Pseudosulfitobacter pseudonitzschiae: one gene and its partner. The protein of the gene in region 1 interacts with the protein of each later gene in a pairwise test. Links are inferred from orthologs where the notes say so. Each region holds a gene or a part of one and is shown on either strand. Other genes may lie near its edges.

Evidence for each region.
Region 2: the proteins of def (region 1) and SULPSESMR1_RS14830 interact in binary tests that used the Escherichia coli proteins (3 or more experiments, as listed by UniProt). The link is inferred for Pseudosulfitobacter pseudonitzschiae from one-to-one orthologs.

Annotation. Positions count from the first base shown.
Region 1 is NZ_CP022415.1:2,701,066-2,715,790, forward strand. The notes cover bases 2,720-5,412. They hold def (peptide deformylase), read right to left. Parts: upstream 4,482-5,412; coding sequence 3,957-4,481; downstream 2,720-3,956. Other genes in these bases: fmt (methionyl-tRNA formyltransferase), read right to left, coding at 2,720-2,938; def (peptide deformylase), read right to left, coding at 2,966-3,460; def (peptide deformylase), read right to left, coding at 3,457-3,960; SULPSESMR1_RS13300 (MalY/PatB family protein), read left to right, coding at 4,580-5,412. Also shown: SULPSESMR1_RS13255 (class I SAM-dependent methyltransferase), read left to right, coding at 1-307; rnhA (ribonuclease HI), read left to right, coding at 300-761; SULPSESMR1_RS13265 (hypothetical protein), read left to right, coding at 758-1,147; SULPSESMR1_RS13270 (trimeric intracellular cation channel family protein), read left to right, coding at 1,144-1,767; SULPSESMR1_RS13275 (hypothetical protein), read right to left, coding at 1,786-2,022; more of fmt, read right to left, coding at 2,033-2,719; more of SULPSESMR1_RS13300, read left to right, coding at 5,413-5,749; SULPSESMR1_RS13305 (hypothetical protein), read right to left, coding at 5,852-6,217; SULPSESMR1_RS13310 (glutathione S-transferase family protein), read left to right, coding at 6,413-7,387; SULPSESMR1_RS13315 (response regulator), read right to left, coding at 7,389-7,766; SULPSESMR1_RS13320 (threonine-phosphate decarboxylase), read left to right, coding at 7,952-8,881; adenosylcobinamide-phosphate synthase CbiB, read left to right, coding at 8,881-9,789; SULPSESMR1_RS13330 (lytic murein transglycosylase), read left to right, coding at 9,802-10,965; SULPSESMR1_RS13335 (rhodanese-like domain-containing protein), read left to right, coding at 10,978-11,367; SULPSESMR1_RS13340 (PRC-barrel domain-containing protein), read left to right, coding at 11,508-12,512; chromosome segregation protein SMC, read right to left, coding at 12,576-14,725. UniProt on the Escherichia coli protein: Removes the formyl group from the N-terminal Met of newly synthesized proteins. Requires at least a dipeptide for an efficient rate of reaction. N-terminal L-methionine is a prerequisite for activity but the enzyme has broad specificity at other positions.
Region 2 is NZ_CP022415.1:3,000,675-3,015,662, forward strand. What follows is about bases 5,896-8,851. They hold SULPSESMR1_RS14830 (aspartate-semialdehyde dehydrogenase), read left to right. Parts: upstream 5,896-6,840; coding sequence 6,841-7,863; downstream 7,864-8,851. Other genes in these bases: SULPSESMR1_RS14825 (MFS transporter), read left to right, coding at 5,896-6,763; SULPSESMR1_RS14835 (DUF4139 domain-containing protein), read left to right, coding at 7,972-8,851. Outside these bases: SULPSESMR1_RS14795 (FAD-dependent oxidoreductase), read left to right, coding at 1-1,707; SULPSESMR1_RS14800 (cytochrome C oxidase subunit IV family protein), read right to left, coding at 1,807-2,313; SULPSESMR1_RS14805 (hypothetical protein), read left to right, coding at 2,497-2,784; SULPSESMR1_RS14810 (hypothetical protein), read left to right, coding at 2,756-3,460; SULPSESMR1_RS14815 (HpcH/HpaI aldolase family protein), read left to right, coding at 3,539-4,306; SULPSESMR1_RS14820 (DUF3095 domain-containing protein), read right to left, coding at 4,355-5,494; more of SULPSESMR1_RS14825, read left to right, coding at 5,591-5,895; more of SULPSESMR1_RS14835, read left to right, coding at 8,852-9,615; SULPSESMR1_RS14840 (carbonic anhydrase), read right to left, coding at 10,198-10,857; SULPSESMR1_RS14845 (hypothetical protein), read left to right, coding at 11,032-11,412; dapF (diaminopimelate epimerase), read left to right, coding at 11,763-12,596; tRNA (N(6)-L-threonylcarbamoyladenosine(37)-C(2))-methylthiotransferase MtaB, read left to right, coding at 12,593-13,840; SULPSESMR1_RS14865 (cytochrome c1), read right to left, coding at 13,925-14,773; petB (cytochrome b), read right to left, coding at 14,787-14,988.

The DNA of each region.
Region 1 (14,725 bases):
CAACGGCCATTATGATGGCATCTGGGCCAACTTCAGCCTGCTACACGCCCCACGCGCTGACATGCCCCGCCATCTGGCCGCGATCAAGACGGCTCTGCGCAGCGGCGGGCTGTTTCACATCGGCATGAAACTGGGTACCGGCGCGGCCCGCGACAGCATCGGGCGGCTCTACACCTACTATCCCGAAGACGAATTGACCGAACTTCTGACGCAGGCAGGCTTTGTCATCGACGCCCGCGCGCATGGACGTGACAAGGGGCTGGACGGCACCTATGCCAACTGGCTATGTCTGCGCGCTCATGGCTGATTTATTTGCATATACCGATGGCGCGTGCAGCGGCAATCCCGGCCCGGGCGGCTGGGGTGCCTTGATGCTGGCAATGGAAAACGGGACTGTGGTCAAGCAACGCGAATTGCACGGCGGCGAAGCTGCGACCACCAACAACCGCATGGAATTGCTGGCCGCGATCAACGCGCTCGAGGCGCTGGAGCGCGCCAGCAAGATCACCGTGGTGACCGACAGCAACTATGTCAAAAACGGCATAACGTCGTGGATCTTCGGCTGGAAAAAGAACGGCTGGAAAAATGCCGCAAAAAAGCCGGTGGCCAATGCAGAACTTTGGCAGCGACTGGATCAGGCCCAAGCCCGCCATGACGTGACATGGAAATGGGTCAAGGGCCACGCAGGCCACCCCGAAAACGAACGCGCCGATGCACTGGCGCGCGCCGGGATGGCTCCTTACAAGACCAAGTCGAAATGAAATCCGTTGTCTGCCCCGTGGCCCTGCATCCCGATGGTGCGCCACGCCGTCTGGCCATCGCGACCCACCCGCAAATTGCGCTGGTGCACAGCACCCTACCGCAGGCTGCACGCCCTGAAAATGCGGCCGCACAGGCGCTTTTTGCCGTCGGCGGGCTGGAAACACGCGCAGCCCTGCTGCTGGGCACCTCTGACAACATCGTCAAAGCCGAGCGCTGGCACTTTGCGCTGTGCCGCACTGTACCGCCTGTGCGCGACCTGTGGCAAAACGCAGACCCGGACGGCGAGTTGCGACGCTTCGGATGGTTGGCGCTGGATGGCACCGCACCTGACGACATCGCACAGGTATATCAACGTGCGCTCGACTGGATCAGGGGTGCATTATGAGCTGGCTGGCGCTTCTCGATTTCGGCTCGGTGCTGATCTTTGCGCTGACCGGCGCACTGGTTGCCAGCCGCGCCCAGATGGACCCCGTCGGCTTTCTGTTCATCGCCTGCCTGACCGCAATGGGCGGCGGCACCCTGCGTGATGTGTTGCTGGACCGCAATCCGGTGTTCTGGATTGCCCAGCCCACGTATATCGCCGTCGCCTGCGGGGCGGCCATCGTGGTGTTCTTTACCGCCCACCTGCTGGAAAGCCGCCTGCGCACGCTGGTCTGGCTGGACAGTTTTGCGCTGGCCATCGCCGTGCCTGCGGGGGCCGGTGTTGCGCTGGACCTTGGCGCGCCGGCACCCATCGTAGTCCTGATGGGCATGATCACCGGCTGCATGGGTGGCCTGATGCGGGACGTCGTAGTGGGTGACGTGCCCGTTGTACTGAAGCAGGGCGAACTTTACGTCTCGGCTGCCTTTGGCGGCGCGCTGGCGCTGTGGGTGACGTCAACCTATGTGGCAACAGGGCTGCCTGCGTTGGCCGCAGGTGCGGGTATCACATGGATCTTGCGTGCAGGATCACTCGCCTTTGGCTGGCAACTGCCAACCTATCGGTCAACCCCGCCAAAATCCTGAACCCCAGCAATCGGCCAGCTATCTGCGCCAATGGGTCGGGACAATAACCAGCGCCCCGATGCTGGACACAATCGCGTTCAGCCCCGCGCTGGAAAACCCGAACCCGAACATCAGCCGCACGAAATAAAACAAAAACGCACCACCAATGCAGATAATGATGCTTTGCAAGATGCCATTGTGGGTAAAGCCCGAACGCTCCGAGACATAGCCGACGATGCCCGCGATCACCACGGTGCCTATCAGGACGGGAAACATCGCGTCTCTCCTAAAGCTGCGTACCTGCGGGCAACGCCGTACCGCGCAGGAACTCTGTGACATCCTGCGCCCCGCGGCCTGCCTTTTGCAAGCGGGTCAATCGCACGGCGCCCGTACCACACGCAACGCACAGCGTATCGTCCAGCACCACCCCCGCAGCACCCTGCCCCTCTGCCAGACGGCTGCCCAACACCTTGATGCGCACGCCCTCCCGTTCGAACCACGCGCCGGGAAACGGCGAAAGCCCGCGAATTTGGCGGTCCACGTCCACCGCATCACGCGACCAGTCCAACGCCGCCTCGGCCTTGTCAATCTTGTGGGCATAGGTCACGCCCTCCTCGGGCTGCGCCTGTGGTTCCAACCCGTCCAGTTGTTCCAGCGCCGCGACGATGGCGCCCGCGCCCAGCGCGCTCAGCCGGTCGTGCAACTCGGCCGTCGTCTCGGTCTCGCCAATTGGCGTCACCTCGCGCAGCAGCACCGGCCCTGTATCCAACCCTGCCTCCATCTGCATGATGCACACGCCGGTGTCAGCATCGCCCGCCATGATCGCACGGTGGATCGGTGCCGCCCCGCGCCAGCGTGGCAACAGGCTTGCGTGAATATTCAGGCACCCGCGCGCCGGTGCATCCAGAATGGCTTGGGGCAGGATCAATCCATAAGCGACAACCACGGCCACATCTGCCTGCAACGCAGCAAATTCCGCCTGTGCTTCGGGCGCTTTCAACGACACCGGATGACGCACCTCCAGCCCCAACGCGGCGGCGCGGGCGTGAACAGGTGTGGGCCGATCCTTTTTGCCACGCCCCGCCGGACGCGGTGGCTGGCAATAAACGGCTGCAATCTCGTGGCCTGCATCCACCAGCGCGTCCAGCACCGGCACCGAAAAATCAGGCGTGCCCATAAAGATAATACGCATAGGGTGTCCTTTCCTGTCCGTCAGGCACTAACGCGATTTGCGCGCCTTGCGGATCAGCATATCGCGTTTCACACGGCCCAGATTGTCAAAATACATCCGCCCCGCCAGATGGTCGATCTGGTGTTGCACCGAACGCGCCTCAAGCCCTTCGAAATCGCGGCGGTCAATCATGCCCTGCGGGTTCAAAAACCGGACAGTCACATTTTTGGGGCGGATAATCTCGGCATGGACACCGGGCAGATTGGGCGAGGCTTCTGTGCCCGCTTCAACCTCGTCCGACGCTGTCAGGATCATCGGGTTTGCCAGCAGAATACGGCGACTGCGGTCCGGTGTGGCATCGACCACCGCCACTTGCAGCATCACCCCGATCTGCGGTGCAGCCAGACCGACGCCGGGCATTGCGTCCATCGTCTCGACCATATCGGCCCACAGTGCGCGAATCTCGTCGGTGATCGTCTCGACCGGCGCTGTGGCCGTGCGCAAACGCTTGTCCGGCCATGGGACAAACGGGCGCACGGTCATGTAGCGATCGCTTCATATTCGGCCAGCAATGCGGCGCGCGCCTCTGCATCAATGCGGTCAAAGGTCAGAACGCCGTCCAGATGGTCATATTCATGCTGCGCACAGACCGCATCAAAGCCGATCAGATCACGGCTCTGCCGCACGCCGTCAAGGCCGGTATAAAACAGCCGTACGCTCGAAGGCCGCATGACCTCGGCGGAAACGCCGGGGATCGACAAACAGCCTTCGCTGTGCGTCGCAGGCGTCTGGTCCAGTATCTCGATCTGCGGGTCAATACACACCAGCGGATCAGGCGCGCCCTCTTTCCAGCCGGTGTCCATGACAAAAATCCGCTGCATCACACCAATTTGCGGCCCTGCCAGCCCACGCCCCGGTGCGGCGTACATCGTTTTCAGCATATCAGCGGCCAGTATCTGCACATCTGCGGTTACCGCGCCAACATCGGCGCAGGCTTCCGTCAAGCGCGCATCGGGCCATGTCAAAATCGGGCGTGTGCTCATGATTTGTCACGCGCCAGTTCGCGTTTCAGCTTGGTCATTTTGCGGGTAATCATCTGGCGGCGCAGCGGCTTGAGGTAATCAATAAACAGCTTGCCATCCAGATGGTCGATCTCGTGCTGCACGCAAGTCGCCCACAGTCCGTCCATTTCTTGGGTGTGCTCCTTGCCGTCACGATCGATCCAGCGCACCTGTACTTCAGCGGGGCGGGTCACGTCGGCAAAATGCTCGGGGATCGACAAACAGCCCTCCTCGTAGACATTCGTCTCGTCCGATGCGGCGATAATTTCGGGATTGAACATGATCATCGGGCGGGGCGCTTCACCCTCGGCCTTGACGCAGTCCAGCACGATCAGCCGCTCCAGAACGCCCACCTGTGGCGCGGCCAGCCCGATACCCGGCGCATCGTACATGGTGGCCAGCATATCGTCGCCCAAGCTGCGCAATTCGTCCGTCATATCAGTGACGGGCGCGCAAAGCTTCTTGAGCCGTGGATCGGGGTGCAAAAGGATAGGGCGTTTCATGGCAGGTCATGTAGGACAACACGGGCGTCGGTGCAACGGCCCCTTGCGCTTGGCCGCAGGGACGTTAGCAATGCGGGCACAATCACAGGAGAGACCCCATGAGCTTTGACGACATCATAGACCGCCGTGACACCCATTGCGCAAAATGGGACATGATGGAGAAGCTATATGGTGTCTCTGCCGATGACGGTCTTGCAATGTGGGTGGCCGATATGGATTTCCAGCCCCCAAAATGTGTCATCGACGCCCTTCAGGCGCGGGTCGATCACGGTATGTTCGGCTATTTCGGTGACGACAGCGATTATCGCGCCGCGATCCAGTGGTGGATGAAAGAACGCCACAACTGGGACATCCAGCCCGAGTGGATCTTCAGCACCCACGGATTGGTGAACGGTGCCGCCATGTGCATCGACGCCTATACAAAACAGGGCGACGGCGTGGTCATGTTCACGCCGATCTATCATGCTTTTGCCCGCGTGATCGAGGCCGCCGACCGCCGCATTGTCGAATGCCAGATGGCCCTGACCGATGGCCGCTATACGCTGGATTTCGACGCGTGGGATGCGCAGATGGACGGATCGGAAACGCTGTTGCTGCTGTGCAGCCCACACAACCCCGGTGGTCGCGTCTGGACGCAGGCCGAACTGGAAGGCGTCGCTGCCTTTGCCAAGCGGCACGATCTGATCATCGTCTCGGACGAAATCCACCACGATTTGGTAATGCCCGGCCATACACACATCCCGATGGCCCAGATCGACGGCATTGCGGACCGTCTGGTAATGATGTCGGCCACCACCAAAACCTTTTCGATCGCGGGTGCACATGTCGGCAACGTGATTATTCAGGACGAAGCGCTTCGGGCCAAGTTCGCCAAACGCATGGGGGCCCTTGGCCTGTCGCCCAACGCATTCGGATTGTTTATGGCAACGGCGGCCTATTCGCCCGAAGGGGCAGCTTGGGTTGACGCGTTGATGGAATACCTCGCCGGAAACGCGCGGATTTTCGACGAGGGCGTGAACGCCATTCCGGGTCTGAAGTCGATGCCGTTGCAGGCAACATACCTCAGCTGGGTGGATTTTTCCGGCACCGGCATGAGCCGCGAAGAAGTCACCCGCCGTATCGAGAAAGACGCGCAGATTGCCGCCAACTACGGACCCACCTTTGGCGCGGGTGGCGAGACATTCATGCGCTTCAACATCGCCACCCAGCGCAGCCGCGTGCAAGAGGCTGTGGCGCGTCTGACCAAGGCATTTGGCGACTTGCAGTAAGGCTTTGGCGTTCAGGCGCATGCGCCTGAACAGAACGGTCATGATTGCGCTCCGACAGGGGCGCGGTCAAACACCCCAACAGGCCGTCCGCACTCCGGCAGATTACATTTCGACGACAGGGCGGTCGGTCAGCAGGGCGACAGGCGCATCCGGCACCTTTTCAAAATCCAGCGCAGGCTTGTCCGCGACGGCGGTCGCGCGTTTGAATTCATAGATCATCTCGCCGGCCTCTTCGTCTGTGGCAACGATCAGGCACTGGAACAGATGGATCGCACCATCATACAGATCGACATAACCACGCAAATAAGGCGCACTTGACGCATCGACCGAAAAGCCGGTTTTCCACATGCGCAGCACCGGATGGGTCACCCCATCAATGTTCACACGCAGGCGCGAAGCCTTCTTCAGACTGGCCAAACGGGCGCTGTCCAGACCGGCCTGTACCTCTTTTGGCAGAAATGTCGTCATGGTCGTCCCCAATGTTGTCGGGTTAAAACTTGGCGCATCTTTGCTTAGCATCAAGTAAATTTACCATGATCTTCAAAATGCTGCACTGCGGCTGTTGCCGAAATGTGCGCCTGCGCAGGGGGGCTGCGCGATGACTGCGCTGTGCCTTTGCCCGTGCGCGCCCTAGGTTTGGGTCAACCAGCAAAGGAGATAGATATGGGTTTGCTCGTGGACGGCAAGTGGCAGGACAAGTGGTACGATACGGATTCCTCGGGTGGAAAATTCGAACGCACCCAGCCCAAGTTTCGCAACTGGATCACCGCAGACGGGTCCGCCGGCCCATCTGGCGAGGGCGGATTTGCCGCCGAATCGGGGCGCTACCATCTTTACGTTTCGCTTGCCTGCCCGTGGGCGCACCGCGCGCTGGTGTTTCGCAAGCTCAAGGGACTGGAGGATCACATCGGCCTGTCCGTCGTGCATCCCGAGATGCTGGGCGAAGGATGGACCTTTGACACAGATTTTGACGGTGCCACCGGCGACACGTTGTTCGGCCTGCCCTATGCGCGCGACATCTACACCCGCGCTGATGCGACGTTTTCGGGCCGCGTCACGGTGCCGATCCTATGGGATAAGCAGCGCGAAACCATCGTTAACAACGAAAGCGCGGAAATCATCCGGATGCTGAACAGTGCCTTTGACGCGATCACCGGCAACACCGACGATTACTGGCCCGCGGAATTGCACACCGCGATCGAACCCGTGAACCACCGCATCTACGACACACTGAACAACGGCGTTTACAAGTCAGGCTTTGCCACCACCCAAGAGGCCTATGACGAGGCCGTGCATCCGTTGTTCGACACGCTGGACTGGCTGGAAGAACGGCTGGGCCAGAACCGCTATCTGATGGGTGACCAGATCACCGAGGCTGACTGGCGGTTGTTCACCACGCTGGTCCGTTTCGACAAAGTGTATCACACCCACTTCAAGTGCAACCGCGCGCGGATCGTTGATTACCCTAACCTATGGGCCTACACGCGCGAGCTATATCAATGGGATGGCGTGGCCGAGACGGTCAACTTTGATCACATCGTGCGCCACTACCACTACAGCCACGACACCATAAATCCGAACCGGATCATCCCGATCAACCCCAACCCCGATTTCAACGCACCGCACGGGCGCGGCTAGATCAGGCAGAGTGAGCTACGTTTTTCAGACCATAGTGTTCGACCATCGCGGCAAGATCCTCGGGCGGGGTCCGGCTTTGAACAAAGGCGCAGGCGTTCTGCGCGTGGGCAAAGATCGACCCATCGGAAAAGAACGACGTGTTGGTCACAAAGATCACCTGCGTGTCGGGGCAGCGGTAGCTGGCGAAATCCGAAACCGCCAGCGCGCTGCCGTCCCTGAGCACCAGATCAAGGATAATAATGTCGGGACAGGCTTCTACGATCTGCTGCGTTGCATCCTCTTGTGTGGTTGCCACGCGCACGTTCATGCCCGAACGTACAAGATGCTTGCGCCACAGATCGCACAAACCCGCTTCGCTTTCGACAATCAAAACATCCATCATCCGCATAATCCCCGGCGCCAATTAGGCCTGACCTCAGCAATCTGCCCAACACCTTAACAAAGTGTTAATGACAGCTCCCAAATCCTGACAAGTCGTAAATCAATCCTAAACCGGCTTGTTTTCGCCGTTGGGGCCGTGTGAATAGGGCGACAATCAGCCAAAAACGGCAAAAGGACACCTGAGTGGCACAAAATCGGGATCATGGCGGCAATCTGGACACAGCGCTTGCCCGCTTTGGCGGCGCGCACAGCGATTGGGTGGATTTGTCCACGGGGATCAACCCCGTGCCCTATCCGGTGCCACGGCTTGCGCCCGAGGCATGGACCGCCCTGCCCGATGCCACCGCAACCGCCCGGCTCGAGGCCGCGGCACGCGCGTTCTGGAATGTGCCAGATCACGCCGACGTGTTGGCCGCACCCGGCGCCTCGGCGCTGATCGCGCAGATGCCACGGCTGGCCACAGCGGGCAGCGTTGCGATCCCGGGGCCGACCTATAACGAACACGCTGCCGCCTTTCAGGTACATGGATGGGAGGTCACCCAAAGGGGCGTGGCGCAGGTTCTGGTGAACCCCAACAATCCCGACGGACGGATCTGGACCATTGATGATCTGAAAAACGACCTGCGAGTAATCGATGAAAGCTTTTGCGACGTCACCCCCGATGCTTCGCTGATGGCGCAGGCGGCCGCTTCGGGCACGGTGATCCTGAAGAGCTTTGGAAAATTCTGGGGGCTGGCAGGGCTGCGGTTGGGCTTTGCCATTGGTGATCCCAAGCTGATCGGCGCATTGCGCACCATGCTGGGACCGTGGCCTGTGTCAGGCATCGCGCTGGCGACGGGCACCGCAGCGCTGTCCGATCCCGACTGGGCGGCGCAAACGCGGGCGCGGCTGGCGCAGGATGCCGCACGGCTGGACACGATCATGGCGGCCAAGGGCGCGTCTGTTGTCGGGGGCACCGATCTGTTCCGCCTCTATGACGTCGATAATGCCACTGCTTGGCGCGACCGCCTTGCCGATGCGCAAATCTGGAGCCGCATCTTTCCCTATTCCGACACATGGCTGCGTCTTGGCCTGCCCGCGCCCCACTGCTGGGCCCGGATCGAGGCCGCCTAATGGACACGCCCCTGCTGCTGATCCTTGCCCTGCTGCTGGACGCAGCGTTGGGCGAACCGAAATGGCTGTGGGTGCGCCTGCCGCACCCTGCCGTGCTGATGGGGCGCGCTGTCGGTGCGCTTGACGCGCGGCTGAACACCGGCCCCCATCGCAAATGGCGCGGCGTCGCGGCTGTGGCGGTGCTGGTGCTGGGCGGCGGCGCTGTTGGCGCAGTGCTGAACCTGTTCGGCCCCGTGATCGTCACAATCGCTGCCGCGACCCTGCTGGCGCAGCGGTCGCTGGTGCAGCATGTAAGCGCAGTGGCCGACGGCTTGCGAATGTCGCAGGAACAAGGCCGCCGCAACGTCGCAATGATCGTCAGCCGCGACACCCGCGACATGGACACCAGCGCAACCGCCCGCGCCGCCATCGAAAGCGCGGCTGAAAACCTCAGCGACGGCGTAATCGCACCCGCCTTCTGGTTTTTGATCGGCGGCTTGCCGGGGCTGGTGATCTACAAGGCCGTGAATACTGCCGACAGCATGATAGGGTATCGCACCGAGAAATACCGCGCCTTTGGCTGGGCAGCCGCACGGCTGGACGATGTGCTGAACTGGATTCCCGCACGTCTGACCGCCCTGCTGATTGCCGCCCTCTCCGGCGGCTTGCACCAGTGGTCCGCCATCACCGCCGACGCCCGCCGCCATCGCAGCCCCAACGCAGGCTGGCCCGAGGCCGCAATGGCCCGCGCCCTGAACATCGCACTGGCAGGCCCCCGCAGCTATGATGGCGCGATCCAGCCGCTCGCCTGGGTGAACGCAGGCGGTCGTGTGCCGTTGAAACCGGCAGACATTGACGCGGCCTGCGCGATCCTATGGAAGACATGGGGTGCTTTTCTGGGTCTTACAGCCCTCGTATTCTTACTCTGAACTGGACCATTTATGTTGCGCCTTGCTTTTCTCGCTCTTGCCCTGACCCTGCCTGCGGCGGCTTTTGCCCAATGCGGTGGATCCTTTGCCGACTTCAAAGCGGGGCTGAAAGCCGAAGCCGTCAACATGGGTATCCCCGCAGCCTCGGCTGATGCGTTCCTGTCAGGTGTGCGTCAGGATCCTGCCGTTCTCAGGGCCGATCAGGCGCAAGGTGTGTTCCAGAAACCCTTTATCGAATTCTCGCGGCAACTGATTTCGTCCCAGCGGTTGAACAAAGGGCTGCAACTGGCCCAGCAATACGACAGCACCTTTGATGCCATCGAAGCGACCTATGGCGTGGACCGCACAGTGCTGTTGGCTTTCTGGGCGTTCGAGACCGATTATGGTGCGTTCCAAGGCGACTTTAACACCGCCAACGCGCTGGCCACACTGGCGCACGACTGCCGTCGCCCCGATCTGTTCCGCCCGCAGGTGCTGGCCGCCATGCGCCTGCACTCTGACGGCGAATTCGACCCACGCACCACCACCGGCGCTTGGGCCGGCGAAATCGGTATGGTGCAGATGCTACCGCTGGACATCATCGAAAACGGTGTCGACGCCGATGGCAACGGTCATATCGAGCTGAAAACCTCGCCCGTTGACGCGCTGACTTCGGGGGGAAAGATGCTGCAAAGCCTGGGTTGGCAGCCGGACCAACCATGGCTGCAACAGGTCAGCGTGCCGACCACGATGGATTGGTCGCAAAGCGGGCTGGACACCGTCAAACCTGCTGCCGACTGGCAGGCCTTGGGCGTGACTGCCCGCAGCGGCGCCTTGGCCGATCTGCCTGCATCGCTGATCCTGCCCCAAGGCCACAAAGGGCCCGCTTTCCTCACCTATCCCAACTTCAGCGTCTATTTCGAATGGAATCAGTCGTTCACCTATGTGCTGACAGCCGCCTATTTCGCCACCCGTCTGGGAGGCGCCGACATCTATGATGCGGGCAACCCCGATGCCGGACTGGATACTGCCCAGATGAAACAGCTGCAACAAACACTGCGCGACAGGGGCTATGATGTTGGCAAGATTGACGGCATTCTGGGCGCGGGCACCCGCAGCGCAGTGAAAGCCGAACAAAAGCGCCTTGGCCTGCCCGCCGACGCATGGCCGACACCGGCGTTGTTGAACCAACTCTAAAGGACACCCCACATGGCTCTTAAAAAAACCAGCGCCCAGATGGTCGCCGACGCCCGCACCCGTATCGAAGAAATCGAAACTGCGGATCTGATTGCGATGATGGATGACCCCGGCGTGCAAATCGTCGATCTGCGCGACCCGCGCGAACGCGAACGTCTGGGCTTTATCCCCGGCAGCTTTCATTGCCCGCGCGGAATGCTGGAATTCTGGGTTGATCCCGACAGCCCCTACTTCAAGGAAATCTTCGCCGAGGACCGCAAATTCGTCTTTCATTGCGCCTCGGGATGGCGCTCGGCGATATCGGTCGACACATTAAATGACATGGGTTTCAAATCTGCACACCTGAAAAACGGTTTCTCGGATTGGGTGAAAATGGGCGGACCCGTTGAAACCAAGAGGTAAATCCTGCCCCCACCTCTGCATCGGCTAAAATCCGCTCTACATCAAATGACATAAGGAACCGATTTTAAAGGAAAATAGCGGGAACAAGTCTCACTCCATCGTGTTCTTCCCACATCAAGTCACACGATCAGGAGGATCACATGAAACAGTTTCTAGCAACCACCGCAGCCGCAGCCCTGTTGGCAACTTCGGCTTTTGCACAAACCCAGATGCAGTCGCCTTTTGTCGACTCTACAGTTGAAGCAGTCAGCAGCGCACAGACCGTTCGCGCATCCGATTTGATCGGCAAGGCCGTCTATGTCACCCAAGCAGACGTAACGACCCAAGAGATCGATACAGATGCGATCGAATGGGAACGCGTGGGCGACGTGAATGATCTTATCATGAGCCCCGACGGCGAAGTTAACGCCGTTCTGCTGGACATCGGCGGCTTTCTTGGCGTTGGCGAACGCAGCGTTGCGCTAAATATTGACCAACTGAATCTGGTCAGCGGCATGAGCGATCGCGGCGAATATTATGTCGTATTCAAAGGCACAGCAGAGACGCTGGAAAATGCCCCCGAATATGACACATCCGTAATCGGCATGTGGGCCGAAGACAGCGCGGCAACTGACAACGCCGATGCCACGGACAGCACCATGACAACGGACACGGCTGCCACAGACCCCGCCGCGACGGATATGCAGGCTGACACTGAACAGGCAGCCGATGCAGATGCCGCAGCAACCGACAACACCGACACCGCAGCGACTGCCGACATGACGGCCGACAAAGACATGAAAACCGGTGCGGACATGGATGCGTCGGAAAACAATGACACCTTTACCGCCAATCCTCCAACCGTTGCGATGGACGGCTGGGCACAGGTCGAGTTTGATGACCTGACAGCCGAAGACCTGACCGGTGCCGCAGTGTTTGACGCCCAGATGGAAGGCATCGGCGAAGTGGGCGAGCTGTATGTCTCGGAAGACGGCAAGCTGACCGGCGCTCTGCTGGATATCGGTGGCTTCCTCGGTATTGGCGAAGACCATGTCCGTGTGGATATGGCAAGCCTGAACATCCAGCGTGGTAACGACGGCGGCGAAGTTCGCGTCTATGTCGACATGACCGAAGACAGCCTGAAAGCGATGCAAGAAACCAAATAATTCACGCTTTTGACTGAATATTCCGCCCGTCCCTTCGGGGGCGGGCGTTCTCGTGGGCGGGGGTCAGGCCACCAGCTTCGCGGCCTTTTTCAGATCAACTGACACCAACTGGCTGACACCTTGTTCGCCCATCGTCACTCCGAACAACCGGTCCATCCGCGCCATCGTAACCGCATGGTGCGTGATGATCAGAAACCTCGTATCGGTCTGGCGGCACATCTCGTCCAGCAGATCGCAAAAGCGCGTCACGTTCGCATCGTCCAGTGGCGCATCGACCTCGTCCAGCACGCAGATCGGCGCCGGATTGGCCAGAAACACCGCAAAAATCAATGCCATCGCCGTCAGCGTCTGTTCGCCCCCCGACAACAGGCTGAGCGTCGACAGTTTCTTGCCGGGCGGCTGGCACATGATTTCCAGACCGGCCTCAAGCGGGTCATCAGATTCCACCATCACCAGATTGGCCTCGCCGCCGCCAAACAGATGCGTGAACAAAAGCGAAAAGTTGCTGTTCACCTGCTCAAATGCCGTCAGCAACCGTTCGCGCCCCTCGCGGTTCAGACTGGCAATCCCCGCGCGCAGGGTCTTGATTGCCTCTTCCAGATCGGCCTTTTCACTGACCAGCGTATCATGCTCTTCCTGCACCTCGCGTGCGTCTTCCTCGGCCCGCAGGTTCACAGCGCCCAAGGCTTCGCGCTGGCGTTTCAGACGGTTCACATCGGCCTCAAGCACCTCCGAACGGGGCATCTGGCCGGGATCGACATCCAATGCGGTCAGCAACTGGTTGGGCGTTTGCTGTTGTTCTTCGGCGATGCGCTCTGCCGCGGCCTGCACCGTTTCGCGGGCAGCTTCGGCACGGGCCTGCGATGCAGCACGCGCCTCACGTGCCTCCGAGGCAGCGCGCTCTGCCTCGCGCTCGGCCACGGTTGCCTCACGAAGCACGCCTTCGGCCACGCCCAGCGCATCGGTCGCCGCGGCTTTGCGTGCTTCACCCTCGGACATCATCTCGGACAGTTCGGCGCGTTTTCCTGCCAGTTCAGTGGGCAGCGCCTGTGCGGCTTTCAATTCGGCCTCTGACTGCGCCTTGCGCTCAACCAGTTCGGTGCTGCGCTTCTCGGCGGTCTCCAGACGGTGCCGCCAGCCCGAAAGCTCTTTGGTCACCTCTTGCGACCGGCGTGTGCGGGCCTCGCCCTCCCGGCGCAATTCGTCCTGATTGGAACGGCGCGACATCATTGTAATACGCGCCGCCTCGACCGTCATCCGCAGGTCTTCGACAGCGGCGCGGGCTTCGTCCACATCGTCCAACTCGTCCAGCGCCCGTTGCGCCTCAAGCACGCGGGCGCGGGCGGTCATTGCTTCTTCCTCGTGGCGTTTCACCGCCATCGACAGCGATTCCAAACGCCCCTCGGCCAGATTGCGGTCAGCTTCGGCGCGGCTCAGCGCGCGGCCCGCGTCAGCCACCAGACGATCGGCCTCGCGCCGCGCCTCGCGGGCGGCCTTGTCGGCGTTGGACAGCTCCACCAGCCGCGCTGTCAGGGTCTCATGCGCCGATCGCGCCCCTTCGGCCCGCTGGCTGGCATGCTCCAGCCCCTGTTTCAATTCTTCCAGCCGGTTCAACTGTTGCAGCCGCAGTGCCGCCGCAGAAGGTGCATCTTCTGCCCATGCACGGAAACCGTCCCAGCGCCACAAATCGCCTTCGGGCGACACAAGCCGCTGGCCCGGTTTCAACTGCTGTTGCAGACGGGCGGCATCCTCTGCATCGCACAGCCCGATCTGTGACATACGGCGCGTCAGAACCTCCGGCACCGACACGTGTTGCGTGATCGGCGTGACCCCTTGGGGCAAAGGCTGGTCGCTGTCATAGGCGGGCAACACGGCCCAGCCCGACGGACCATCCCCCTCGACCTGCGGCGCACGAAGATCATCAGCCAGTGCCGCACCCAGGGCTTTCTCGAACCCCTTTTGCACCTGCAAGCGATCCAGGATCTGACCACCTTCCGCCGTGTCCCGCTCGACCAGCTTGGCCAGCGCGCCCACTTCCGCACGCAGGGCGTTCATCTCGCCCTCCGCCTCCGAGCGTTCGGCACGGGCGTCTGCCTCGCGGGTCTGGGCGTCGGCACGGGCAGTCTCTGCTTCGGTCAGCGCCGCATCGGCCCGCAGTGCTGCGTCCTCGGCCACGCGTGACGCCTGTTCCGCTGCTTCGAAATCGGTGCCGG
Region 2 (14,988 bases), 300 kb from region 1 along the record:
CCCTATCTGCAAAGCCTGTCTTCGCGCGTACATGCCCAAGGCGCGGGTGTCATGACGCAGATATCGCATCTGGGCCGACGCGCCAATGCGTTCCACGGAGACTGGAACCCGGTTATCGCACCGTCACCCATACGCGAAGTGCGCAGCCGTGGCTTTCCGCGCGAGATGGACCGTGACGACATCGACAGGGTGATTGCCGACTATGCCAGTGCCGCGAAACGTGCGCGGGATGGCGGGCTTGATGGTGTGGAAACGCTTTGCGGTGGCCATCTGATCGGCCAGTTCATGTCGCCGCTTGCCAACCGGCGCACCGATTCCTTTGGTGGTTCGCTTGAAAACCGCGCCCGCTTTGGCCTGATGGTTCACCAGGCGATCCGCGATGCTGTGGGCGACGACTTTGCCGTGGGCATCCGTCTGGTCATCGACGAAGGCACGGAAGGCGGTCTGAACGCCGATGACGGCATCGCGCTGGCCCATATGTTCGAACGCGAAGGGCTGGTCGATTTCTTCGATGCGATCTACGGGCGGATGGACAGCGACCTGATCCTGTCCGAAGACAACATGCCCGGCATGTTCCAACCCGACGCGCCCTATCTTGCCTCCGTCGCGCGGTTCCGCGCCGAAGTGAACCTGCCGCTGATCCACGCCGGTGGCATTCGCGACACCGCTACCGCTCGTCATGCCATCCGCGAAGGCATCGTCGATCTGGTCGGCATGACCCGTGCCCACCTGACCGATCCCCATTTGGTGCAACATTTGCTGGCCGGAACCGAAGAGAACATTCGCCCTTGTGTCGGCGCGTCCTATTGCCTCTATAAAAAAGCGACGTGCATCCACAACGCAGCCACCGGCAACGAACTGACGATCCCGCACAGGGTGACACCGGCCGAGTTTGCAGGCCGCGTTGTGGTCGTTGGTGGCGGTGTTGCCGGACTGGAGGCCGCGCGCGTTGCAGCCCTGCGCGGTCACAGTGTTATCGTGCTCGAAGCGGCATCGCATCCCGGTGGCCAATTGCGTCTGGCAGCGCGCGCACCGGAGCGGGCCAACATGATCGGTATCGTCGACTGGCGTATTGCCGAACTGACCCGCTTGGGCGTCGAGATCCGTACAAATTGCTATGCCGATATGTACGACATTCTGGCCGAAAACCCCGATACGGTTTTTGTCGCCACCGGCGGGCTGCCCGATCTGGACCAGATTGACGGTGCAGACCTGTGCCGGACCACTTGGGACGTCCTGTCCGGCGCAGCCAGCCTCGCGCGCGAAGTGTTGATCCACGACGGCACAGGCCGGGCACCTGCGCCCTCTTGTGCGCTACTGGCCAAGCAGTCGGGCAGCGCTGTGACCTTTACGACCAGCGATGGCGTTGTGGGTCAGGAAATGCCCTATCAGGATGGCACCGGCTTCAGGAAGCGCTTTGCCGAGCAGGGTATTCAAATTCTTGGTGATCTGGACCTGCTGCGTGTCGAAAAAGCCGGTGCGCGCCTGAAGGCGACATTCGTACACACCTTCAGCGGATACGCGCAAACCATCGAGACAGATCAGATCGTCGTTGAACGTGGAACGCATGCGCTGAACGATTTGTACCACCAACTCGAGACTTCGCCGGATTTTATTGGCGCGCTACATCTTCTCGGTGACGCTGTGGCGTCCCGCGATGTGCATGCATCGATCCGCAATGCCTATGTAACGGCTCTGTCTGCCTGACGCCGAGCACGCCAAGCAAAAAGGGGGAAGGTGCCCGAACACCCTCCCCCAAGTTTGACCGGAAACAGGGACCCGTCCCCGGTCATGGCACCCCCTTTATTAGCGGCGGGCCAATTCGTAACCCCGCTGACGCAAGCAACGTGCGTCATAGCCGCGACCATATCCGTTTTGGTTGCGGAACCGCAGCACGCAGGCTTGCGGCAGGCTGTTGGAGTAGCGGTAGCGGTTCGACAGACACTTGTCGCCAAAGCCGTTTACCTTGCCCTGACGGGTATGGAATGTGCGCAGGCACGCCTGCGGCAGCAACTTGCGGTTGTTGGCACGCGGCGGCAACGGGCGCGGGTGCAGCGGGCGCGGGTCAGGGCGATAGCCAGGGCGAGCGACCGGTCGATAGGTGTCATGACGGGTCACGTGATCCTTGTCCTTGCGGGAATCGTGGATAACAGCGCCGACAATCGCCAGCCCCAGAATGGCCGCCAATGCGCGGGCGGTGTCATCCTGATCCGCGGCGGCGGGGACTGCGGACAGCCCTGTGATGGCAATGGACAGGCCTGCGACAAAGGCGATGAACTTGCGGTGCAGGGACCGATGTGTGAGAATCGGCATGGCGTGTTCCTTTCGTAAAGGGTCATGTGTTTTTGGGTGGCCCTGCCTGCATGGCCGAACCTTGGACCAAAGGTGGGCGCATTGGGCCAAGTCACACAATAACAGTCGGCTGTTATCCAATATCAGCCACGCGAAACCCCTGTTGTTATTGAATATCGCAACGACAAGGGCCACAGTCCCAATATGAAACACATTCTCCTTTCCCTTGCCTGTGCCGCCATGCTGGCCGCGCCGGCGGCGGCCCAGGCCGCCGACTGCTTTGCCGATTACAAGGCGAAGAAAGACGCCCCCCTGCGCCTGCATTATGGTGTGGCGCAGGTTTCTGCCTGTGACCGTGGTACGGCGCAGGCGGACCTGAAGAATCGTCTTGCCGCGAACGGCTGGACGTTGTTGCAGATTGTGTCTGTGTTCGGCCCCGAAGGCCTTGATCAAAGGAAAGACAGTGCCGGACAATACTTCCTCCGCTTCTGAAATGCGTCAGGCCGGTGAACGGCTGGTGCTGGGCGGGATCGCAGCGATTGTCGCCATTCTGCTTGCAGCTGCCATCGTGCTGTTTCTGACCCTGCCGGACGCGGGCGCCTTTAATGCCCAAGTCGAACGCATCTTTATCGAAAATGCCGACCTGACCAGCCAGTCCGAGATCAAACTGCTCGAAATCCTCGCGCAGTCGGGCACGGCCTTTTCCGCTACCCTGAACAGTTACCGCTTGGTTATCTTCGTGCTGCTGACCTTTGCCACGGCGCTGCTGGTGGCCGCACTGGTGTTTCTGGTCATGCTGGTGGGCATGGGCCGCCGTCTGGCCCAGATCGAACGCGCTGGCATCGAAGTGAACTCGCTTCTGATCAGCCGCGAGGAAAACACCGTCTATCTGAACAACCTTGGCTTCAAACTGACCGATGCGGCGATGGAAACCATGTCGATTCTGGCCGAGGCGCGGATGGACGACGATGTGCTATCCGGCGTCGAGATCGAGGCAATCATATCAGGCCGCGATGCGTCGGACTGCGAAGAGGCCGCAGGGGCCACCCGCATCAAACGTCTGCGCGACACGCTAGGCAACCAGATCGTCAGCGAATTGCTGGTCAAGAACATCGCGCGGCGCGGCTATATGCTGGCGGTGGGCAAGGACGTGATCAAGGTAATCTGACCCCCGCCAACTCCTCTGGTCAAAGTTGCGGGGCGCGTTCTAAGGTACGCCTCGCATACACCCCCGGAGGAGAAACCGATGCCAGCGCCAATCAACACATTCAAACAAGCCCTTGCCAACGGCAAGACCGTCATGGGCTGCTGGCTCAGCCTTGGCACGGTTAACACTGCAGAGCTTATGGGCGCGATGGGCTTTGACTGGCTGCTGATCGACGGCGAACACACACCCTACGACATCTCGACCATCCGCGACCAGTTGATGGCGCTCGCGGCGTCGCCGTCACATGCTGCCGTGCGCGTGCCGGTGGGCGAGACATGGATGATCAAACAGGTGCTTGATTGCGGTGCGCAAACCGTTCTGGTGCCCATGGTCGAAAGCGCCGATCAGGCACGCCAGCTGGTGCGTACGATGAAATACCCTCCCTTCGGCATACGCGGCGTGGGCTATTCCAGCACGCGCGCGGCAGGGTTCGGCACCATTCCAGACTATGGCCAGACGGCGGACGACCAGACCTGCCTGCTGGTACAGGTTGAAAACCGCGCGGGTCTTGCCGCATTGGATGATATTCTGGAAATCGACGGTATCGACGGCGTGTTCATCGGCCCCGCCGATCTGTCCGCCGATCTGGGCCATATGGGCAACCTCAGTCACCCCGATGTCATGGACGCAATCCTTGACGCAACGCGCCGGATCGCCGCCGCAGGCAAGGCGCCCGGCATTCTCAGCAGCGATGAGTCAGTGCTGATCGCCGCAATGGAAGCCGGCGCGCGTTTCGTCGCTGTTGGCGTCGACGCCTCGCTTCTGGCCAACGCCGCCCGCGCGGCTGCAAACCGTTGGGTGAAATAGACAGCCCTGATTTCTTTTGGCTAAAAATATCCAAATCCGGCAGAAACCTCAGGCGCTGCCGGATTTGATCTGCGTGGCCGCCTGTGTATAGCCGCCCGCCGCCCCGTCGATAAAATGCACATGATCGTCACGCTGCATCGACGGCACGATACAGGTCATCAGTGCCTCGCTCTGGCTGTGCGTTCCATAGCGGATGGTGCCTGCCATCCGCGCTGTCTCCAGCACAGCCGTCAGCCGCGCCGCTGTGGCGTCATCGCAATCCAGCGTCATTTTCAGCCCGTCGTCAAATTTGCGGAAATCGGCATTTTCGGCAACCGTTCGGGCATAGCCGCGCGCATCAAAACCGCCGACCTTCAAGCCCGTCTTAATCAGAACCCACGCCATAAACGTCTCGAACAGGATTTGCCGTTTGCGTTTGCCCACTGTCAATTTGCCATGTGTTGCGCGGGCTTCGATGTCAGCGCCCGCTGGCGGCCATCCGGCATCCGGACCTTCGGCGGGCGTGGGGTGCCCGTTGCGGTCCAGATCACCCACAACCTTCAGCACCGCATCAATCAGCGCTGCAACCTTCACGGCCTCTGCCCCCTCTTCGGGCTGGATCAGCACCGACAGGATTTGTCCGTTGCGCGCCTTGATCGGACTCCAGCGGCACGACAGGCCGGTCAGGTCGGGCTGCGTGCCTGCGCCAGCGCGGGGCAGATTGAACCTTCCTTGTTTCATTTCCGCCTCGGCCCAACTCAGACCACCCCCCGAGAACATTGCATAATCAACGTCCCCTGACGCCTGATACCGTGCCACGGCCACGTCGCGCCCTGCTTTGCGGATCGCGGACACAGGCACCATTGCCACGCGCAACTGCAACCCGAACTCTTCACCGGCCCAGCACTGCACCGCCGCCAGCGCGTGGCTTGCGGTTTCGGCCCGTTCCGGGGGGCAGGCAAATGCCGCACCATCCCCGCCAAAGACGAACGGAAACGCCTGCCCTGCTGCCGCGTTGATCTGCGCCGAAATCACCGCTGCCCCGATCATGTTGACCGTTTTGTATCGCCCTTCGGCAATCGCCTGCGTCGAGCCGACAATATCCGAGGCCCCCACAAACCAGTCCTCAGGCAAAGGGGTGTAACGCGCAGGGTTCGACAGCGTGCCAAAAGCACTTTGCAGCGGCAAGCGATCATAAAACTGGTCCATTGTCGGTCTCGCTGTTGCTGCTGAGCTTGATACGCACTCTTGCACGGTCTGTCCGCCCGTGTAACCAAGCTTCACCAAAGCTTGAAAGGCCACACGATGCGAACCGGACTATTTCTTCTGGCGCTGGCCTATGTGCTTAGCCAGTTCTTTCGCGCTTTTCTGGCAGTGTTGGCAGGCCCACTCCAAGTTGATCTGAACATCACGCCGGAAGCGCTGGCTTTTGCCTCGGGGCTTTGGTTTTTGTCCTTTGCCGCTATGCAGATTCCTGTGGGCTGGGCGCTGGACACCATCGGCCCCCGCCGGACCGCTGCTGCCCTGCTGTTGGTGGGCGGCGGTGGCGGTGCTGCATTGTTTGCGTTGGCGACAGGGGCCATGCACATCAACATTGCGATGGTGCTGATCGGTATCGGGTGTTCACCGGTTCTGATGGCGTCCTACTATATCTTCGCCCGCGAGTTCCCGCCCGTACAATTCGCCACATTGGCCGCATTGATGGTGGGCGTGGGCACAGTCGGCAACCTGATCGCGTCCTATCCGATGGCCATTTCGGCCGAGCTGATCGGCTGGCGCGCGTCGATGGGCGGGCTTGCGGCGCTGTCTGCGGCGGTTGCGGCAGGTGTGGCCTTTACCGTTCAAGACCCTGAAAAGCTGCAAACCGACCTGCGCGGGTCGGTGTTTGATCTGCTGAAAATGCCGGTGTTGTGGCTGATCCTGCCGCTGATGTTTGTGCATTACGCGCCTGCAGGGGCCATCCGTGGCCTGTGGATCGGTCCCTATTTGCGCGATGTCTATGATGCCAGCCAGTCGCAGATCGGCGTGGCGACACTGCTGATGGGGTTGGCAATGATCTTGGGTGTGGTGGCCTATGGCCCGCTGGACCGGCTGGTGGGCAGCCGCAAATGGGTAAACTTTACCGGCAACGCGCTGACGGCTGCCGCAGTGCTGGCGCTGTGGGCAATGCCCCAGCCCGACCTGTGGACCGCCGTGGCGTTGATGTGCGCCGTGGGGTTGTTCGGGGCGTCATTCCCGATGATGGTCGCACATGGTCGCAGCTTTGTGCCGCCACATCTGACAGGGCGCGGTGTGACCTTGCTTAACCTCTTTGGCATCGGCGGCGTCGGGTTGATGCAATTCGTCAGTGGACGGCTGCACGCAGACGCGCAGGGCGGCGATGTGGCAGCCCCCTATGCGGCAATCTTCGGATTCTTCGGCCTTGCGCTGGTTGCCGGACTGGCACTTTATGCGTTTTCCCGCGACAACACCGCCTAAAACAGATTTTTCATGCCCCTTTTAACACGGGGACAAGCGGTATATGGACGCCAAGCACCCGAAAATGGAGAATCGCAATGGGTTATCGCGTCGTCGTCGTTGGCGCCACTGGAAATGTGGGCCACGAAATGCTGAACATTCTGGCCGAGCGTCAGTTTCCGGTGGATGAAATCACCGCTCTGGCCAGCCGCAAGTCGTTGGGCACGGAGGTCAGCTTTGGCGACAAGACACTCAAGACGAAGGATCTCGATACGTTCGATTTCACGGGTTGGGACATTGCGCTGTTCGCCGTAGGCTCGGACGCCACCAAGAAATACGCGCCCATCGCGGCCAAAGCTGGCTGCTATGTCATCGATAACTCGTCGCTTTACCGCTACGACGCCGACATTCCGCTGATCGTGCCCGAGGTGAACCCCGACGCCATCGAACTGGCCGTCAAGCGCAAGATCATCGCCAACCCCAACTGCTCGACCGCGCAGATGGTTGTGGCGCTGAAGCCTTTGCACGACCGCGCACGGATTAAACGCGTTGTTGTCAGCACCTACCAGTCGGTATCGGGTGCAGGCAAAGAGGGCATCGACGAGCTGTGGGACCAGACCAAATCGATCTATAATCCCACCGACGACAAGCCTGCGCGCAAGTTCACCAAACAGATCGCATTCAACGTAATCCCGCACATCGACGTCTTCATGGACTCGGGCGAGACCAAGGAAGAATGGAAGATGGTCGCCGAAACGAAAAAGATCATCGACCCGTCGATCAAGGTGACAGCGACTTGTGTGCGCGTTCCGGTCTTTGTCGGCCACTCGGAAGCCATCAACATCGAATTCGAAGAGTTTCTGGACGAAGACGAAGCCCGCGACATCCTGCGCGAATCCCCCGGTGTCATGGTGATCGATAAACGCGAGGACGGCGGCTATGTCACGCCGGTTGAATGCGTGGGCGACTTTGCCACGTTCATCAGCCGCATCCGTCAGGACAGCACCATCGACAACGGTCTGAACCTGTGGTGCGTCAGCGACAACCTGCGCAAGGGTGCCGCCCTGAACGCGGTTCAGATCGCCGAAGTGCTGGGCCAGCGGATCCTGAAAAAAGGCTGAATTCCGCCGAAATATGTACAGCTTTCAAGGGGTGCTTCACGGCGCCCCTTTTCTTTTGGGTTACGCTTTCGCACGCTGGGGGACATTCGTTTTCAAAAGGTTCCAGATATGCGCATTGCCATTTTAGCCCCCGTCGTTTCCATCTGTGCCCTGCTGGGCCCGTTGGCCTTGTGGGCCGACACGCTGACCATCGACAGCGCGCCAGATACGGTAACCGTCTATCCGCGTGGCGCGCAGGTCACGCGCACCACCACGGTGACGCTGCCGCAAGGCACCCATGATCTGGTTTTGCCGGATCTGCCGCAATACGTCGATCCGGCCCGCATCTCGGTCAAACTGGCGGGGGCGCAATTGCAATCTGTGTCGTTCCGGGATCGCAACCAACCCCCCGGCCCCGATCAGGACACCGCCGAGATCACCGCAGCGCGGGATGCGCTGAAAGCGGCAGAAACCACATTGAACGCATTGGACGACCGTATCGCGCTGGCGCAGGTAGCGGTGCAAGCCGCCAAGGCACAAACCGATTTCCTGACCGCCCTTGGCACCTCTGATGCGTTGCCCACAGATGTTGGTACGCTGCGCGATCTGTCACAGATGATCGGCGATCAAACTTTGGTGGCCGGACAAGCGGCAGGTCAGGCCCGCACGTCGATCCGGACCCTGATGGAAGAGCGCGCAGACCGCGTCGAAGATGTACAGGACGCACAAGCCGCATTGGATGCGCTGCTGACAGCCGATCAGGATCACACCCGTCTGACCCTGACTGCAACCGCCGCAGCGGCGGGCGATGCAACGCTCGAGGTCAGCTATCAGGTAAACGATGCCGCCTGGTATCCGGTTTACAATCTGCGGCTGACCACAGATGACGCCCCCGCGCTGGAGCTTGAACGTGGTGCTGCCGTAGCCCAATCCAGCGGCGAAAACTGGGGCGGGGTGACACTTACTCTTGCGACTGTCCAACCCAGTGGCCAGACTTGGCCCAGCGAGATCTACTCGGAACTGCGCCGCATCGAAGACCCGGCCACCCCAAAGGCCCGCGTCAGTTCCGAAGCGGTGATGGGGGCCACCGCTGACATCGCGCCACCCGCGCCCGCAGCCATGGAAGAGCCCGCAGTTGCCATCGCCATGCTGGACGGCCCCAGCGTGCAATACGTCTTTTCCCAGCCGGTCAGCGTGGCCAATGGCGCCGACGAAGTCCGCATCGCGCTGGACAAAATCGGTTTTGCCCCAGACGTCTATGCCCGCGCGGTGCCGCTGCGTGACAGTGTTGCCTACCGGATGGCGCGTATAACCAACACCACGCAAGAACAATTGCTGGGCACCCAATATGCCACCGCCTTTGTCGACGGGCAAATGGTTGGCCAGTTCGGCTTTGATCCCGTGGCACCGGGCGAAGAGGTCGACATTGCCTTTGGGCCGATCGAAACACTGCGCCTGAACCGTGTGCGCCTGAACCGTAACGAAGGCGACCGGGGCATCATTTCACGGTCAAGCGAGATCGCCGAAACCACGCGCATCGACGTCGAAAACACCGGCACTATGCCATGGCGCGTGGAATTGTTCGACCGCGTGCCCGTGACCCAGCAAGAAGACCTGAACATTGACTGGGCGTCGCAACCGGCCCCTACGGTTACTGACCACGATGACCGCAAGGGTATCCTGATGTGGGACATGAACCTGGCGCCCGGCGACGAATCAAATGTGACGTTGAATGTGGACATGAACTGGCCCGAGGGGAAAGTCTTGCGGTGACCGCCTGCGGGTTTGATAAACCTTAACGCCCCGGCAACCATGTTTCGGGTGTGTGCCCACTATAAGGTTTAATTACTTCATTCCAAAGACGCGTCTAAATCTCTGTTTTCAGGTAGTTTTCACCCGATACATCCACATATGCCGGCAGTTTAACGATTGGCGCAAACACTTCTTAACTTGTGTCAGACTATGGTCTTCTTGTCAGCGGATGAAACTTTGGAAGACAGGGGACATCAGCAGACACAGACCGCCCGTGTGGGGACATGGGAACAAACGGTCACTTTCTAAAGCGGCTCCGGTGGGGAGCCGACCAACCGGTGCCGCAAAAGCGCACTTGGTGAAGGCCGCTGCACGTCAGCGTGTTTTCGAAGCATAGTTCACACGCCTTCATTCAAAACGATGATTGTCAGCTGCCGCACAGGTTCAGGGGTGGACCGAAGCAGTCTGTTCAAGGTCGGGCCTAGGGTACTGCAGCGGTTGCATTGCGCTCCGCCAGATGCAGTCCCCGACGTGGCCAGTCGCGTGGAACATAAGATAGAAGGTGGCGATGCTCTGGTGTGAGGATCGCCACCTTTTCGTATGTCAGGTGGTTGAAACCGGCAGGAATTTTTCATCGTGATGGTTGTAATATTCCAACCCACCCTCGCCGATGTCCATCCACAACCCGTGCATCGTCAATTCGCCCGAAGCCAGACGGTCCGAGACAAAGGGGAAGGTCAACAGATTTTCCAGCGACGCGACAACCGCGTGTTTCTCAAGCTGTTGTATCTGCACTTTTGGATCAGGCTCGTTCGCGACCAGATCGTATTTGGGGCGCAGAATGTCCATCCAGCGACCAACAAAGCTGGTTTTCTCTTCCAGCTCGGGCGCTTTGCCCTGACACATGTCGATACAGCCCTGAACGCCGCCGCAGTTGGAATGGCCCATCACGATCAGATGCGCCACTTTCAGTACGGTCACAGCATACTCGACCGCAGCTGACGTGCCGTGATGGTCGCCATCCGGCTCGTAGGGGGGCACAAGGTTGGCAATGTTGCGGTGAATAAAGAATTCGCCCTGATCCGCGCCAAAGATCGACGTTACATGCACACGGCTGTCGCAGCACGAAATCATCATCGCGCGTGGACGTTGACCTTCGTTTGCCAGTCGCCGGTACCATGCCTGATTATCGGCATATCCCGTGGCTTTCCAGCCATGATAGCGTTGTAGCAAATAGCTGGGAAGTGGCTTCACGTTGTGCATTTTTGTGGTCCTCTCGCTTGGGGCCTCGGGTCGGGTGACGCCCGCGATACAGCGAATTCTACCCAATTTCGAGAGAAAATCGTCTCCCTGCCCCGCAGGCATCAACCAAATGCCAACAAGTGTGATCCTAAGGTGCGCTCAGGCCGTGGGGGCCAACAAGGGGTGATCACCAAAATGAGCTTTATAACACACATCAATCCACGCGAGGCGGTAGCCGTTAACAATGACCGTCTGGGCGCACTATACGCCCAACTGGGCGATGTCAGCGCCGAAGATGTACTGTGCCGCGCCATGGAGGAACTGGCATTGCGTATGTCCCACTGCGAGCGTCTGTTTCGCGCCGACGACTTTGACGCGCTGCGCAAAAGTGCACGATCGCTGATCGCTATCGCCGAACAGATCGGCATGGATATTCTGGCGCGAGTTGCTGCCGACGTGACCTATTGCATTGACCGCAGGGATACCGTGGCGCTGGCCGCCACGTTGAACCGGCTGATGCGCACGGGCGAAGGGTCACTGACAGCTGTTTGGGATTTGCAGGACATCACGCTTTAGGCTTTCCGCTTCTGCCAATCCGCGCACGTGGATGCAGCGCCGGTGCGTTCGGTTGCGGCAATACATGTCGGTAAAAACCCACAGTACAAGCGACTGGAATTATCTCTGAAAAACCAAAGCGCCATGCCCAGCAACGAAAGTTGCAACCGGCATGGCGTTTTTGGTAAAGTGGTGAGCCGTGTTGGGTTCGAACCAACGACCTACTGATTAAAAGTCAGTTGCTCTACCAACTGAGCTAACGGCCCACTAGGCGGCTAACTAGAAAGAGTTGGCGGGACGGTCAAGCCCTATTCACCAACTTTATTGGCGCGGTACTGGATTCACCCTCGCGGCGGAGTTATATGCCCCCGATGGCACAGGATTATGAAACAAATTTGCCGTTCATGAAAATGCACGGGCTGGGCAACGACTTTGTTGTTGTAGACGCGCGCGCGCGCAGCGTGGTGATCACGCCTGCATTGGCCAAGGCTCTTGGCGACCGGCACCGCGGCGTGGGGTTCGACCAATTGGCCGTGATCGGCAAAGGTGCGGGCGATGCGCACCTGACCTTTTACAATTCCGACGGCACATTATCTGCGGCCTGCGGCAATGCGACCCGCTGCATCGCGCGCTATCTGATGGATGAAAGCGGCGCGGACAGCCTGCACCTGACCACAGACCGTGGCGATCTGGCTGCAAGGGACATGGGCGACGGGATCACTTCGGTGAACATGGGTCATCCGCAGTTGAACTGGGCTGACATTCCGCTGGCGCATGACATGGACACGCTGGAATTACCCATCGAGGGCGCGCCTACAGCGACCGGCATGGGCAACCCGCATTGCACCTTTTTTGTCGATGACGCCGAGGCGGTGAATATGACCGAACTTGGCCCCCGCATCGAGCATCACCCGCTGTATCCGCAGCGCACCAATGTGCAGGTGGCGCAGATCACCGGCCGCGACCGCATCCGCATGCGTGTGTGGGAGCGTGGCGTGGGGCTGACACTGGCCTCGGGGTCGTCCTCGTGCGCGACTGCCGTGGCGGCAGCGCGACGTGGTCTGACGAGGCGCGATGTGGTCATTGATCTGGACGGCGGGCAGTTGCGTGTTGAATGGCGCGAAGATGGCGTCTGGATGACGGGTGCCACGATGCACGTCTTTTCGGGACAACTGACTCAGGCGTTTCTGGACAGCCTGTCATGAGCGCCCCGATCTTTTCGAATCACGGCTGCCGTCTGAACGCCTACGAACTTGAGGCGATGAAGGAACTGGCCGCCAGTGCGGGTCTGCAAGACGCCGTGGTGGTCAACACCTGCGCTGTCACCGCCGAGGCCGTGCGCAAAGCCCGTCAGGACATCCGCAAGCTGCGCAAGGCGAACCCGAATGCGCGTCTGATCGTCACGGGCTGTGCGGCCCAGACCGAACCCGACACCTTTGCCAATATGGCCGAGGTAGACGCGGTAATCGGCAACACTGAAAAGATGCAGCAGACCACATGGTCGGGCTTGGCCGGAGATTTCGGCACCGAGCCTGTGCAAGTGGACGACATCATGTCGGTGACGGAAACCGCAGGCCACCTGATTGACGGCTTTGGCACGCGCAGCCGTGCCTATGTTCAGGTCCAGAACGGGTGTGATCACCGCTGCACCTTCTGCATCATCCCCTTCGGGCGCGGAAACTCGCGTTCGGTCCCTGCGGGTGTTGTGGTGGACCAGATCAAACGGCTGGTGGACCGCGGCTATAACGAGGTTGTGCTGACCGGCGTGGACCTGACATCGTGGGGGGCAGACCTGCCTGCTGCGCCGCGTCTGGGCGATTTGGTGATGCGCATTCTGAAGCTGGTGCCCGACCTGCCACGCCTGCGGATCAGTTCGATTGATTCGATCGAGGTGGACGACGCACTGATGCAGGCGATTGCCACCGAAGCGCGGTTGATGCCGCACCTGCACCTGTCCCTGCAACACGGCGACGACCTGATTCTGAAGCGGATGAAACGGCGGCACCTGCGGGGCGACGCCATCCGCTTTGCACAAGAGGCGCGCGCCCTGCGGCCTGACATGACATTCGGTGCCGACATCATCGCCGGCTTCCCGACCGAGACCGAGGCGCATTTCGAAAACGCGCTGGCTCTGGTCGAGGAATGCGATCTGACGTGGCTGCACGTCTTTCCCTATTCGCCCCGCCCCGGCACACCGGCAGCACGGATGCCGCAAGTGGACGGGCGCGCGATCAAGGCGCGGGCTGCACGGCTGCGGGCAGCGGGTGACGCGCAGGTTCAGCGCCACCTGAGCGCACAGGTGGGTCGCACCCATCATATCCTGATGGAAAGCCCGCACATGGGGCGCACTGCCCAGTTTACCGAGGTGCATTTCGCGGCCCCCCAGACCGAGGGCAGCATCGTCACAGGCACGATCAACGGACAGTTGGACAACCACTTGCTGGCCTGACCCGGCCAGCCCGACCGCCCGCAACGAAAAACCCCCGCCCTGTCGCCAGCGCGGGGGTTTGTCATGTTGTCTCAAGCGTCAGGATCAATCCTTGCGCTTGTACTTTTTCTTGACCGGCGCCCAAAGGCGTTTGTTCGTCAGGTACAGCAGCACCGACAGGATCGTCAGGAACAGCACGCCAACAAAACCGGCTTGCTTGCGCTGTGACAACTTGGGTTCAGCCGTCCACATCAGAAACGCCGCAACGTCCTGCGCTTCGTGATGCAACTCGTTCGAGTGGCCATCCGCAAATTCGACGTCTTCACCAGCCAGCGGCGGGGCCATAGCGATCCAGCTGCCGGGGTACATATGACCACCGTCCTCGTCCTTGCAGTCCTCGGGGTAACCGCCAGCGGTAAAGGCGGTGTTGTAATACCCTGCGAAATCTTCAGGCGCGCAGCTAGGTGGGTCTTCATAGCTGATCAACAGCGTAGCGATGTATTCCGGACCGCCGATGCCCTTCAACAGCTGGTTGATGCCCAGACCGTAAGGGCCATGAAAACCGGCGCGCGCCTTGGCCATCAGGCTAAGGTCGGGCGCGTTTTCAAGGGCCGAACGCGGAAAGTGGTCAACCGGGGTGCCGGGGCGCGTGTCATCCAGTTCGGGGTCGAAAACCTCGAATTGTTCGGCATAGGCGCGTACCTGATCCTCGGGCAGGCTGGGCCCGCCCTCGTCCGCCAAAGTGCGCAGCGGGACGAACTTCAGACCGTGACAAGCCGCGCAAACCTCGGTGTAGATCTGAAGGCCGCGCTGCAGCTGGTTGGTGTCATAGGTGCCGAACGGACCGTCGAAGGGAAAGTCGAAGTTTTCGACATGCGCTTCTCCGCCAGCGGCATAAGCGCCCCCTGCCAGACCAAAGGCCACGGCAGCGCCAAGTGCGATTTTCTTGAACATGGTGCTCATCCTCTTATTCCGCAGGCTGCGACGCGGCATCGGCCTTGGCCGAACCGGTCTTGGCCACTTTTGCGGCAAAGTCGTCTTCGATCGTCGCGGGCTGTGCGTCGGGTTTTTCAATCACACCCAGCAACGGCAGGATGACGAGGAAATAACCGAACCAATAAGCCGAGGCGATCAGCGAGAAGCTGGCGTAAGGCTCTTCCGCTGGCATG